DNA from 2 places in the Mycobacterium sp. NGS27 genome. Region 1 is predicted to be linked to the other one. Evidence: predicted binding sites of a transcription regulator. Region 1 holds the regulator's gene; the other holds the start of a gene.
What was found. Region 1 encodes LexA, which represses DNA repair genes until DNA is damaged. Its sites were predicted from a motif close to CGAACANNTGTTCG; they were not measured.

Region 1 (6,492 bases):
GAGCTAGGCGCAGAGTTCGAGCGATTTCTGGCCCAGCAGGCGGAGAAGAAGTACGACGACGACGACAAGCCCTGACCCACTCACGTGACGCCCTAGCCGGACCGCCCTCAGCCCGGCCCGACACCAAGGTTGGCGATATGACCGAGCGGAAGCGCAAACCTACGCTCCGCCCGGTGCGTGAAGTGACCGCACCCAAACTCGAGTTCCGCACCATCCACGGTTACAAGCGGGCCTACCGCATCGCCGGTTCCGGGCCGGCGATACTGCTGATCCACGGCATCGGCGACAATTCCACCACCTGGAATACCGTGCAGGCCAAGCTCGCCCAGCGTTTCACGGTGATCGCGCCCGATCTGCTCGGCCACGGGCAATCCGACAAGCCGCGCGCCGACTACTCGATCGCGGCGTATGCGAACGGGATGCGTGACCTGCTCAGCGTGCTCGACATCGAGCGGGTCACCATCGTCGGTCACTCGCTGGGTGGCGGTGTGGCTATGCAATTCGCCTACCAATTCCCGCATCTGGTGGAACGGCTGATCCTGGTCGGCGCCGGAGGCGTGACCAAGGACGTCAACTTCGTGCTGCGCTGGGCCTCGCTGCCGATGGGCAGCGAGGCGATCGCCCTGCTGCGCTTGCCGCTGGTGCTGCCGGCGGTCCAGATGATGGGACGTGTCCTGGGTGTGGCGCTGGGCAGCACCGGGCTGGGCCGCGATCTGCCCAACGTGCTGCGCATCCTCGACGACCTGCCCGAGCCGACGGCGTCGGCGGCTTTCAGCCGGACGCTGCGCGCGGTGGTGGATTGGCGCGGGCAGATCGTCACCATGCTGGACCGATGTTATTTGACCGAAGCCATCCCGGTGCAGATCATCTGGGGCACAAGGGATGTGGTGGTTCCCGTTCGGCACGCTTGGATGGCGCATGCCGCGATGCCGGGCTCCCGCCTCGAAATCTTCGAAGGCTCCGGGCATTTTCCCTTCCACGACGACCCGGCCCGCTTCATCGACGTCGTCGAGCGCTTCATCGATTCCACCGATCCCGCCGAGTACGACCAGGCCAGTCTTCGCGAACTGCTCCGCACCGGCGGCGGCGAGCAGGCCGTCTCCGGTTCCGCTCCCACGCGTGTCGCCGTGCTGAACGCCATGGGCTCCGACGAACGCAGCGCCACCTGATCGCCTCGATCGGTGCGGCCCGACGCGGCGCCGTAAAGTCGGCTCATGGGGATCGGCGTGACGGTGCTGCGGGTGTTCACCGATGCGGACGGCCACTTCGGTAATCCGCTGGGCGTGGTGGACGCCGCCCAGGTCGAGCCCGAGCACCGACAGCGGCTGGCAGCCCAATTGGGCTACAGCGAGACGGTTTTCGTGGACATCCCGGCCCCCGGCTCCGCCAGCGCGCACGCCACCATCTACACGCCGCGAACCGAACTGCCGTTCGCCGGCCACCCGACCGTCGGCGCGACATGGTGGCTGCGCGAGAACGGTTCGCCGATCAACACCCTGCGGGTGCGGGCCGGGATCTTGCAGGTGGGTTACGACGGCGACCGCGCCAGCATCAACGCCCGCGCGGAATGGGCGCCCGACTTCGCCCTGCACGAATTCCCCTCAGCCGACCAGGTTCTCGCGGCCGATGAGGCGGACTATCCCGACGACACCGCGCACTACCTGTGGGCCTGGACCGACCGGGCGGCCGGATGGCTGCGGGCGCGCATGTTCGCCGCCAACCTCGGTGTGGCCGAGGACGAGGCGACCGGGTCGGCGGCGATGCGGATCACCGACTACCTGAGCCAGAGCCTGCGGATCACCCAGGGCAAGGGCTCCGTGATCGACACCAGGTGGAGCGCCGAGGGCTGGGTGCGGGTGACCGGGCGGGTCGTCAATGACGGTGTGCGACAGATCGATTGACGACGGCCTAACTCGGACCTCAGCGCTGCCGGTGTAACACCGCCCCGAGGTGGTCCTGCAGCGGTTGCCCGACCGCGCCCATCTGCACCGTGTAGGAGAGTTCGTCGCCGTCGATGCGGAATGAACGGCCGAGCGCGGTCACCTCCTTGGCGCTGGGTGTCAGCCCCACCGACGTGGTCGACATCTGCATTTCGATGAGGTCACCGGTGACCGAGTAGGTGCCGACCTCGATTTCGGTGATGCCGCTGGGATGCGCCAGCACCAATTCGATGTGACCTGGTTGCGGCACCCGAATATAGCCGGTTTCGGCGTGCAACGGCTTCCCGTCGGCAACCGCCCTGGTTTTCTGTCCGTAGACGAGAAACGGCTTACCGACGTGGGCGAACACGACTTCTTCGAGATAGTCGAAGGGCGGGATCGTCGGGTATTTACCCGCACCCTGGCCGGACCAGGTCCCAAGGAGCGGGGCAAGCGCCGCGAGGTCGGGGTGCAAGTCCGTGGGCATGAAAGCGAGCCTAGCCCGGCGAGGTTGCGGGCAATCGGAGCCCGGCCCCGGTGTCAGCCCCGAGCTGCCACTCTGCGGTGATCCCGCATTGCCTGGATCTCGCGTTCGAAATCGTCCGCGGACTCGAACGACCGATAGACGGAGGCGAACCGCAAGTAGGCCACCTCGTCCAGGTCGCGTAGCGGCCCCAGAATGGCCAACCCGACCTCGTGACTGGGGATCTCCGGTGAGCCCGCCGCGCGCACGGTGTCTTCGACCTGCTGGGCCAGCAGGTTGAGCGCATCGTCATCGACCTGTCGCCCCTGGCAGGCCCGACGGACGCCGCTGACGACCTTCTCCCTGCTGAACGGCTCCGTGACGCCGCTGCGCTTGACCACCGCCAGGACCGCGGTCTCCACCGTGGTGAAACGCCGTCCGCACTCGGGACAGGATCGGCGACGCCGAATGGCCTGGCCTTCATCGGTTTCGCGGGAGTCGATCACCCGCGAGTCGGGATGGCGGCAGAACGGACAGTGCATGACCGCTCCTTCGTCGCGCCGACAAGATACCGCAGGACCTTGAGCGTACCCGCGCGCTGACCTGCACGGCTAACACATCCGTTTCGGCGCAACGCCACTCAGCCGACCGGAGCGATGAGGGTTTGGCCCGCCAGCAGGTTGGGCGAGTGTAGATCGTTGAGCTCGCGGATGCGATCGGCGACCTGGGGTGCCGGCGCGCCGGGCGCCACGCGGTGCGCGAAATCCTGGAGCGACTCCCCCGCGTCCACGCGGACGACGGCGAGCCGGTCGGGAACCTGGGTCGCCGAGTTCGTGGAGTCGCCGTTGAGCACCTGGCCGACGTTCGCGACGAGACCCAGCCACAGCGTGACCGCGCCGGCGGCCAGTGCCAGCCCGATGGTCGACGCCCAGGTGGTGGCGCGCCTGCGGTGCGGAGCGACGGACATTGCCACCCCGGTGCCGTAGTAGCGCGTGGCGGCGCCCGCGGGCCGCGACGGCGCGGGCCGGCGGGACCGGGCCAGCCCGTCCCGTCCGTAGCGAGGCCCCAGGACGGGTCCATTGATCGGGCGCCGAAGACTGCTGGTACGCGGCGCGGGCGTGTGGATGACTGTCATCTTCGTTCCTCCGGTCAACTAGCTCTCGCTCGTGTGTTCGACACTAATCGCTTGTATGTTCGAAACCGAACATTTGAGCGAAGCGTGTCGCACGAGCAAACGCTAGATCACACCACCGACAAGTTCGTCGGCCTCTACCACTGTCACGAGCACTCAAATACCCGATATCCCGAAGAGTTACACATCTGTAATTCGTCCGGCTTCGCGCTTGTTTTGCGCCGACGCGAACCGCCGCGACACGCCACTCGAACACATGTTTGATTCTTGTCCTCGGTGCGGCTACATTCGGTGCCATGGGCGACAGCAACGACGTTTCATCGGCCGGTCCCGAGGGTCGGCTGCACTCCGTGGATTCCTCGCTGACCGAACGGCAGCGCACCATTCTGAATGTCATCCGCGCCTCGGTCACCAGCCGCGGCTACCCGCCGAGCATCCGGGAGATCGGCGATGCCGTCGGTCTGACGTCGACGTCATCGGTGGCGCACCAGCTTCGCACCCTGGAGCGCAAGGGTTACCTGCGCCGCGACCCCAACCGCCCGCGGGCCGTCGACGTCCGCGGGGCCGACGACGACGTGGCGGCCCCCACCACCGAAGTGGCCGGTTCGGACGCCCTACCGGAACCCACGTTCGTCCCGGTGCTCGGGCGCATCGCGGCCGGCGGACCCATCCTGGCCGAAGAGGCCGTCGAAGACGTCTTTCCCCTGCCGCGCGAATTGGTCGGTGAGGGCACGCTTTTCCTGCTCAAGGTCGTCGGTGATTCGATGGTCGATGCCGCGATCTGCGACGGCGACTGGGTGGTGGTCCGTCAGCAGAACGTCGCCGACAACGGTGACATCGTCGCGGCGATGCTCGACGGCGAGGCCACGGTCAAGACGTTCAAACGCGCCGGCGGTCAGGTGTGGCTGATGCCGCACAACCCGGCGTTCGATCCCATCCCGGGCAACGACGCCAGCGTGCTGGGCAAGGTCGTCACCGTCATCCGCAAGGTCTGACGCGCGCCCGGCCTCGGTCAGTCAGCCCGGGTGAAGCCGTTGGCCTGAGCGACTTCTTCGCTCGACAACCAGAGCTCGGCGAGCGTGTCCTGATACAGGTCGCTACCCGGCATGTAGTACAAGCCGTAGCGAGCGCTGGCCTTGACGGGGTATCCGTCGGGCGCCTGGTACGGATCATCGAGCGGCAGGTGGATCGTGGGTCGCCCGTCCGGGGCCGCCAGGCCGTTTTCCGAGGCGTCATCGGCGGCGTGCCGACCGCTTCGCGCCGGAGGCCCGGCCGCGACCGCATCGGCGACCGCGGCGGCTCCCACCGCCGTGTCCGTCATGTCGGCCTCCGTCGCGGTGTCCGCTTCGGGTTCGACGTCCGGTTCCGGCGCCGCGAGGTCGAGGTATTCGTCTTCTGGCTCAGCGGTTTCCAGGAGGCCTTCCGCCGCGTCGCCCTCCGGCGGGATGCCGGAAACGGCGACGTCGGGGTACTCGTCTTCCGGATACGCCTCCTGCGGATAACCCGCATCGGGGCCGTCGGCGTCGACGTAGGCGGCGTCGTCCGCCGCCTCGGGCTCGGCGACCTCGGGGACGCCGTCGGTGTAGTCGGCGTAGTCGGCCCCCGCCTCGGCATACTCGTCCTCCGACAGCATCTCCGCGGAGACGACCGGGATCGAGTCGGTATCGACGGCGTCGGGGTCTTCCTCCTCGTGGAACCGATAGTCGCTATCGGCAGGAGCCTGACGTTGCCAGCTGACCCGCCCGGCGTCCGGTTCCGGCTCCGGTTGATGCGTCGCGCCGAGCCCGAACGGGTCGGCGCCGACGTCGGCATCGTCGTGGCCCCAGCGCTCGTCGGCGTCGTAGCCGAGGTTCCCCCCGCGACCGGGCGCGTAGGCCGCCGCCTCCTCGTGCGCAGGCCGGCGCCGCCCACCGAACAGCACCCACGCCATCAGCACGAGCAGCGCCAGCACCGGAATGGCGACCACCAGCCACCACCAGTGCCAGGAGGACTTCTTCGGGTGCGCCGGCAGGGCCGAATTGCTCGGCTGGTCCTGACCCGACACCTGCAGCCCGGACAGCAGCGGCGCCAGGTTGGACGGATCGGTGCTGAACGTGTTCTTCGCCCGGTTCCACGAAATCTTGCCGCCGGTGAACTGCTGGGAGATCACGTCGCCGTTGACGGCCTGGTCGCCGACCGGGGCGCCGAGCTTGCCCGCCGGAGCGCGCAGTTTGTCCCACGCCACCTTCATCGCCCCACGCACGACGAAGGCGCCGTGGTCGGGCGTCCAGAAGATGACCGGCTTGTCGGCAGCGGAGAAGGTGGCGACGCGGCTGGCACGCCCGATGTTGCCGTCGGTTTCGTTGGCGGTCGGGAATCCCAGGTCGCTGCCGACCGGTCCCCCCAGCGACTCGTATTTGGCCAGGATGTCGCTCTCGACCGCATTCGCGCCGGTGGCCGGGGTGAAGAACACCTTGCCGCCGGCAAAGTTCTGGGCGATTCCGTCGCCGCCGATCGGATACTGCCCGCCCTGCTTGGCGCCCAGGGGTCCGGTGGGACCGCCCGCCGCGCGCCAGGCGGTGTTGATCGCCGCGGTGGGATCGATCGCCACCTGCAGGCCCTTGAGTTGGTCGGCCAGCGCCGGCGGTTCGGTGGTGAACTGCTTGGTCTGCCTGTTCCACGAGACCTGGCCGCCGCTGAATTTCTGTGAGGACACCTCGCTGCTGTAGGTCTCGTCGCCGACCGGCACACCGAGCACCCCGCCCGAGCTGCCCAGCTTGTCCCAGGCGGCGTTCAGGGCGCCGCGCACCACGTGTGCGCCGTGCTCGGGCGTCCAGAAGATCACCGGCTTGTCGCTGGCGGAGAAGGTGATCACCCGGCTGTCCGGACCGGCGAGACCCGGAACTTCGTCGATCGCCGGGAAGCCCAGATCGCTGCCGGCCGGCCCGCCCAGCGACTCGTACTTGTCCAGGACAGGCCCGTAGGCGAATCTGGCCCCG
Region 2 (6,492 bases), 110 kb from region 1:
ACCACGGCGGCGGCGGCCAGGTTGATCATTCCGGTGGCGGCCGCACCGCGGATCATCCCCAACGGCGGCAGCAACAGGAACGGCCAGACCAGCCCGCCCAGCAGCGCGCCCAGGTAGTCGGCGGCGTTGAGGTTGGCCAGCGTCCGCCCGGCATCGGCGGCACCGGCTGTCCGGCCACCTTGCAGCAGCGTCATCAGCAGCGGCACCTCGGCGCCCACCAAGCCACCGATGAGCGCCGTGCTCAACGCGAGCACCCACGTCGACCCGTCCACGAACGCGAACACCACGTACAGCGCCGCCGCCGACAGGCCACCGATGATGCCCAGCAGCGCCTCGACGGCGATGAAGGTGATCGCGGCGTGCGCCAGCAGGGGTTTGACCAGCAGGGCGCCCACGCCCAGCGCGGCGATGTAGCCCGCGACGATCAGGGAGGTGGCGACGATCCCGCCGCCGTCGAGGCTGGCCGACAGCGTCAGCAGCGCGAGTTCGTACACGATGCCACAGGCCGCGCACGCCGCCACCGCGGCCAGCAGCAGCGCCCGCCATCGACCCGACGGCCCCGCGGACGGCGCCGCCCCGGGCGGCCGCACATCGACAGCGCTCATGACACCGCCGCGGCGGTCACCCCTCCCACGGCTAGCAGTATCAGCGCCACGGCGAACGATCCCGGATGCAGCTCCGGCTCGTCGATGTGCTCGTGGAAGCTGCCCGGTATCAGCAGGTGCATCGCCAGCAGCGCTATCCCCAGGAGGATCACGCCCATCAGCCCGTACACCGCCACGCCAAGGAGTCCCTGGCCCAGCTGGCTGTAGCTGTTGGCGATGGCGGTGATGATGACGACGGTCAGGGCGATGTACATCGCGCCCGCGACCACCACGGCGTTGGGGCGGCGGTCGATGAACACCAGCTGGCGCAACTTCCCCGGGGTCAGCAGGTCGACCGCGTAGAACCCGATGAGAAGCACGGCCATGCCGACGACGAAGTACAGGATCGTCGCGACCGCGCCCTTCAGCACGGGATTGATGTCGACGGTGCCGATCTCGACGGCGAGGTACATGGTGCTCTCCTTTGCGTTCACTTGATTCCGCCGGGGCCGCCGGGGGTGCCTCCGGCGCCGCCCGAGGGGGATCCAGGGGAAAATCCGGGGCCCAGGAAGATGAAGGCGCCGTGGCTGTATCCGGCGCTCAGCGGTTCGACGCGGATGCTGCACTGATAACCGCCGTCGGGGCCGACGATCACGATGTTGTTGCTGTAACGCAGGTACTCGGTCTTGCCGTTGTCCGCCCGCGCGTCGGGTTGGGCGTAGTCGGCCAGGGCGTCGGCGACCTGTTCGGGCGAACCGGTGCACTGGTAGCGGGTCCCGTTCGCGTCGCGGGCGTATTCGTGATAATGACTGGCCACGTACGAGCCAATGTTCTTCTGCAGCAAGATGATTCCGAAGATCAGGCACGCCACGGCGGCCGCGCCCAGCACTCCGGCGATCACGAAAAGGCGGTTGCGGCTCACGGGCGCCACCGGCTGGCCGTGTGAACCACCGTTCCGCCGCCGCCCGCGATGCGAGCCGGGTAGAGGTGCCAGGTCTGCCAGCGCCAGCCGGTGCCGTCGGGCTCGGCGGCCAGCACGGTCAGCGCGGCGTCATCGCCGGGGAAGGTGCCGCCGAGCCAGCCGTCCAGCCGCGCGCAACGGTCGCGCAGGTCCTGCGCGAGCCGGCGAAAGCTCGCCTCGTCGTGGGTGTCCGTACGCGAGTGAAGGCGGTAACCGGGCGCGTCGGTGCGCTCGGGCAGGTCGGCCCCGAGATTGCGTGCCGTGCAGGAGATTTCCTCGGAGAACGCGTGCCCGACCGCGACGACATGTGACGCGCCGAGCACACCCAGCAAGAGTGTGGCGCCGCCGGCCGGGTGGTCCAGGCGGCAGCTGGCCAGGGGAGCGGGCACGGGCGCGTTGAGCGCGAGTCCCAGCCTTTCCCCGGATACGTCCGCCGGAGTCACGGCGAGCTGATGAAGGGGCACCGGCGTGACCTCTAGCCCTACGCCGAGCTGGGTGGGGGTGCCGAATACACGGTGATTTCGCCGGGCGAGACGGACTTGCCCGTCGACACCTCCCAGGGCATGTCCGGGGCCCAGCGCTCGAACGAGAGCAGCGCCGACTCGTCGGCGTTGGCGCAGTCGACGAACTCCATGTCTCCGCCGGCCGGCAGGCCGGTGGCGCCTTCGGTCGTGTAGGAGGCGCGGCCGCGTTCGGACTCATGGAACGTGACCCCGTCGACGACGTATTGGTCGCCGGGCCTCAGGGACACATCCTTGCGTTTGACCCACATCGCCAGTTCCAGGCGTCCCTCGTCCTCCTCGACGCTGAACCAGAGTGGTTGGTCGCCGCCCTCCAGCAGGTGCTCCCACCACACGAAGGGCCCTTCGCGGTAGGTGACCGATCCGCGCACGATGTAGTCGATGCCGCCGTAGCTGACGATGGCGCCGGGCCCGAGTTGGCGCGGCCCGAACTGCGGCATCGCGTCGGCGGAGAGCGGGTCCTGGCGGCCGCCCCGCTGGGCCGGCTGCTTGGGCCGTCGCAAAGCCACCACCAGCACCACGATGGACGCGATGAAGAGCGCCACGGCGATCATGACCAGCAGAGATCCCACGCCAATCCCTCCGTTGCCACATTGCTCGAGCGAACGTGGGCTAAAGCTAACAGCTTTTTCATGCGTCGGCGTCCCAACGTTGCCCCGGGAAGCGCCGCGTGTCCTACCCGGACCTGTCGCCGGTGGCCGTAAGGTATCGAACAGCTGTTCTACTAGATGGGAGCGGGAATGCGGGTGATGGGCGTCGATCCCGGCCTGACCCGATGCGGTCTGTCGGTCGTCGAAACCGGGCGGGGGCGCGCGGTGGTCGCGCTCGATGTCGACGTGGTGCGCACGCCCTCGGACGCGCCGCTCGCCGAGCGGCTCCTGACGATCAGCGATGCCGTCGAGCATTGGCTGGCGACCCACCAGCCGGACGTCGTGGCGGTCGAGCGGGTGTTCTCCCAACTCAACGTGTCGACCGTGATGGGGACCGCCCAGGCCGGCGGCGTCGTCGCGCTGGCCGCGGCCAAACGCGGCGTCGACGTGCACTTCCACACCCCCAGCGAGGTCAAGGCCGCGGTCACCGGAAACGGCGCCGCCGATAAGGCCCAAGTCACCGCCATGGTCACCAGAATCCTTGCGCTGCAAGCCAAACCGACACCGGCGGACGCCGCGGACGCGCTGGCGCTGGCGATTTGCCATTGCTGGCGGGCGCCGATGATCGCCCGGATGGCCGCGGCGGAGGCGATGGCCGCCGAGCAGCGGCGAAAATACAAGGCCACGCTGGACGCCAAGCTGAAGGCGGCGCGATGATCGCCTCGGTGCGCGGCGAGGTCCTCGAGGTGGCGCTCGATCACGTGGTGATCGAGGCCGCCGGCGTCGGCTATCGGGTGAACGCGACGCCGTCGACGCTGTCTACGCTGCGGGCCGGGACCGAGGCGCGGCTGATCACCGCGATGATCGTCCGCGAGGACTCGATGACGCTCTACGGCTTCGCCGACGCCGACGCCCGCGACCTGTTCCTGACGCTGCTGTCGGTGTCGGGGGTCGGGCCGCGGCTGGCGATGGCGACCCTGGCCGTACACGACGCCGGGGCGCTGCGACAGGCGCTGCACGACGGCGACGTCAACGCGCTGACCCGGGTGCCCGGGATAGGCAAGCGCAGCGCCGAACGGATGGTTCTGGAATTGCGCGACAAGGTCGGCGCCGGCTTCGCGGCCGGCGGGGCGTCCCCGGCGGCGGGCCTCAACGGCCACGCGATCCGCGGGCCGGTGGTGGAGGCCCTGGTCGGGCTCGGTTTCGCCGTCAAGCAGGCCGAGGAAGCCACCGACAAGGTGCTGGCCGCCGACCACGGCGCCACCACGACGGCCGCGCTGCGCGCCGCCCTGTCGATGCTGGGCAAGTCCCGATGACCGACGACTACGAGGAACGAGAGGTCTCCCCGGCGCTGACCGTGGGCGAGGGCGACATCGACGTCAGCCTGCGTCCGCGCTCGCTGCGCGAGTTCATCGGCCAGCCGCGGGTGCGCGAGCAGCTGCAGCTCGTCCTTGAGGGCGCCAAAAACCGCGGCGGCACACCCGACCACATCCTGTTGTCCGGTCCGCCGGGGCTGGGCAAGACGTCACTGGCGATGATCATCGCGGCCGAGCTCGGGTCCTCGCTGCGGATGACGTCGGGGCCCGCGCTGGAACGCGCCGGTGACCTGGCGGCGATGCTGTCCAACCTGGTCGAGCACGACGTGCTGTTCATCGACGAGATCCACCGCATCGCCCGGCCCGCGGAGGAGATGCTCTACCTGGCCATGGAGGACTTCCGGGTCGATGTGGTGGTCGGCAAGGGTCCCGGGGCGACGTCGATTCCGCTGGAGCTGGCGCCGTTCACCCTGGTCGGCGCGACCACCCGGTCGGGCGCGCTGACCGGCCCGCTGCGGGATCGGTTCGGTTTCACCGCGCATATGGACTTCTACGAGCCCTCCGAGCTGGAGCGGGTGCTGGCCCGCTCCGCCGGGATCCTGGGCATCGAACTCGGGGGCGACGCGGCCGAGGAGATCGCCCGGCGCTCGCGGGGGACACCGCGGATCGCCAACCGGTTGTTGCGCCGGGTCCGCGACTTCGCCGAGGTGCGCGCCGACGGCGTGATCACCCGCGACGTCGCCAAGGCCGCGCTGGCGGTCTACGACGTCGACGAGCTGGGCCTGGACCGGCTGGACCGGGCCGTGCTTTCGGCGCTGACCCGCAGCTTCGGCGGCGGACCGGTCGGGGTGTCGACCCTGGCGGTGGCGGTGGGAGAGGAGGCCGCCACCGTGGAGGAGGTGTGCGAGCCGTTCCTGGTGCGTGCCGGCATGGTCGCGCGGACGCCGCGAGGCCGGGTGGCGACCGCCCAGGCCTGGACGCACCTCGGCATGACCCCTCCGGCCGGCGTCACCGGCTTCGGACAGGCCGGTCTGTTCGATTAGCGGGCCGCCCAATCGCGGCCAAATCGTGACCTTTGCGCCCAGCCTGTCCCGGGTGACCGTCCGATGGTGCCTCCGGCCTGCTCAGACCCGCCCGCATCGTCCATCGCGCGGCCTCGGCCACGCCGGGGGAGCCTCGCCCCAAGCGGCCTCAGCAAACACATGGGCACCGCGTGAGCGGTTACACCCCAGGACCCTCGGGTAACCAGCCTCACAGCAGTCATACCTGTCTGAAGGAGGTTCCGATGAGGACCAGAAGCCACGACTACGACCGCCCTCGCGCGTTGTACATGCCACGGACCCGCGGCGCGCTAACCGGGTTACTTCTCATTCTTCTGGGTGCGTGGGGCGCATTGGTGCCCTTCTTCGGGCCCAACATCGACTGGGCGTACATGGCGGATCCGGCATGGACGTGGACCACGGCCAAAGGCTGGCTGGAGGTGCTCCCCGGGGCAGCGGCCGCGCTCGGCGGTTTGCTGGTGCTCATGTCCGGGAACCGGGCCAGCGCCGTGTTCGGCGGCTGGCTCGCGGTCGCGGGCGGCGCCTGGTTCGTCGTCGGCCGCGCGTTCGCGTCGACGCTCGGAATCGGTGACCTCGGTCAACCGATGGCCTCGACGGACCTCAAACGGGCCCTGCTCGAGGTCACCTACTTCTCCGGCCTGGGCGCCCTGATCGTGTTCCTGGGCGGGGCCGCGGTTGCGCGGCTGGCCGTGCGCCACGCACGAGACGTCGTCGTTGCAGAGCCGGCCCCGGTGGCAGGCCAAACCGTGCCGGCCGCTGAACCGGCGATGTACGACGAGGGTCGCGTGCCGGCGGGAGCACCTTCGGACGCCATGGCCGGTGAGCCGGCGCCCCGCGGGCGCACCGGTGGTGGCCTGTTACGTCGGCGGTCCGGCGAGGGCGGCCTGTTCCGCCGGCGCACCGAAGGTGGCGGCTTATTCCACCGGCACCACCACGCGGGCGCCTAGTCGGAGGTAGGGCGGAAGGCACCGGTAGCGCCGGCTACCGGTGCCTGTTCGCGCGTCAGCCTGGTCCCGGTGAGCGCCGGTCGGTAAAGTTCACCGGCGCCCCGCCGTGCGGAACCGGACCGCGTAGCGGGCCCGAATCGGCGAGGAGGAGCAATGATCGCCACCGCCCTGGTGTTCGCCGCACTGGCGGCGTTGCTGCACGTCTACATCTTTGTAATGGAATCGTTGACGTGGACCTCGCCGCGCACCCGCGCGACCTTCGGAACCACCGAAGCCGAAGCCGAAACCACCAAGCTGCTCGCCTTCAACCAAGGGTTCTACAACCTTTTCCTGGCCGTCGTCACCGGTGTGGGCATCATCGCAGTTGCCCTGGGCCACACAGGTATTGGAGCGTCGCTCGTCTTCGCCGGGGTCGGATCGATGGCCGCCGCCGCGCTGGTTCTGATCGCGTCCGACCGCGACAAGGCGCGCGCCGCCGCGACGCAGGGCACACTCCCGGCGATCGCAATCGT

Region 2: ruvC (crossover junction endodeoxyribonuclease RuvC) is a predicted target of LexA. The motif match lies at 2,776-2,789, and genes of this name have one in related genera.

What each region holds. Positions count from the first base shown of each region.
Region 1 is NZ_JCALDT010000005.1:179,752-186,243, reverse strand. It holds gene AC5Y30_RS15265 (proteasome assembly chaperone family protein) at 1-75, shown strand, start outside; gene AC5Y30_RS15260 (alpha/beta fold hydrolase) at 138-1,169, shown strand; gene AC5Y30_RS15255 (PhzF family phenazine biosynthesis protein) at 1,215-1,901, shown strand; gene AC5Y30_RS15250 (peroxynitrite isomerase) at 1,921-2,406, opposite strand; gene nrdR (transcriptional regulator NrdR) at 2,460-2,924, opposite strand; gene AC5Y30_RS15240 (LysM peptidoglycan-binding domain-containing protein) at 3,023-3,517, opposite strand; gene lexA (transcriptional repressor LexA) at 3,811-4,509, shown strand; gene AC5Y30_RS15230 (LGFP repeat-containing protein) at 4,527-6,492, opposite strand, start outside.
Region 2 is NZ_JCALDT010000005.1:291,598-298,089, forward strand. It holds gene AC5Y30_RS15910 (polyamine aminopropyltransferase) at 1-605, opposite strand, end outside; gene AC5Y30_RS15915 (DUF350 domain-containing protein) at 602-1,057, opposite strand; gene AC5Y30_RS15920 (DUF4247 domain-containing protein) at 1,075-1,506, opposite strand; gene AC5Y30_RS15925 (DUF2617 family protein) at 1,503-2,009, opposite strand; gene AC5Y30_RS15930 (DUF4178 domain-containing protein) at 2,027-2,638, opposite strand; gene ruvC (crossover junction endodeoxyribonuclease RuvC) at 2,807-3,373, shown strand; gene ruvA (Holliday junction branch migration protein RuvA) at 3,370-3,972, shown strand; gene ruvB (Holliday junction branch migration DNA helicase RuvB) at 3,969-5,015, shown strand; gene AC5Y30_RS15950 (hypothetical protein) at 5,258-5,980, shown strand; gene AC5Y30_RS15955 (DUF1304 domain-containing protein) at 6,134-6,492, shown strand, end outside.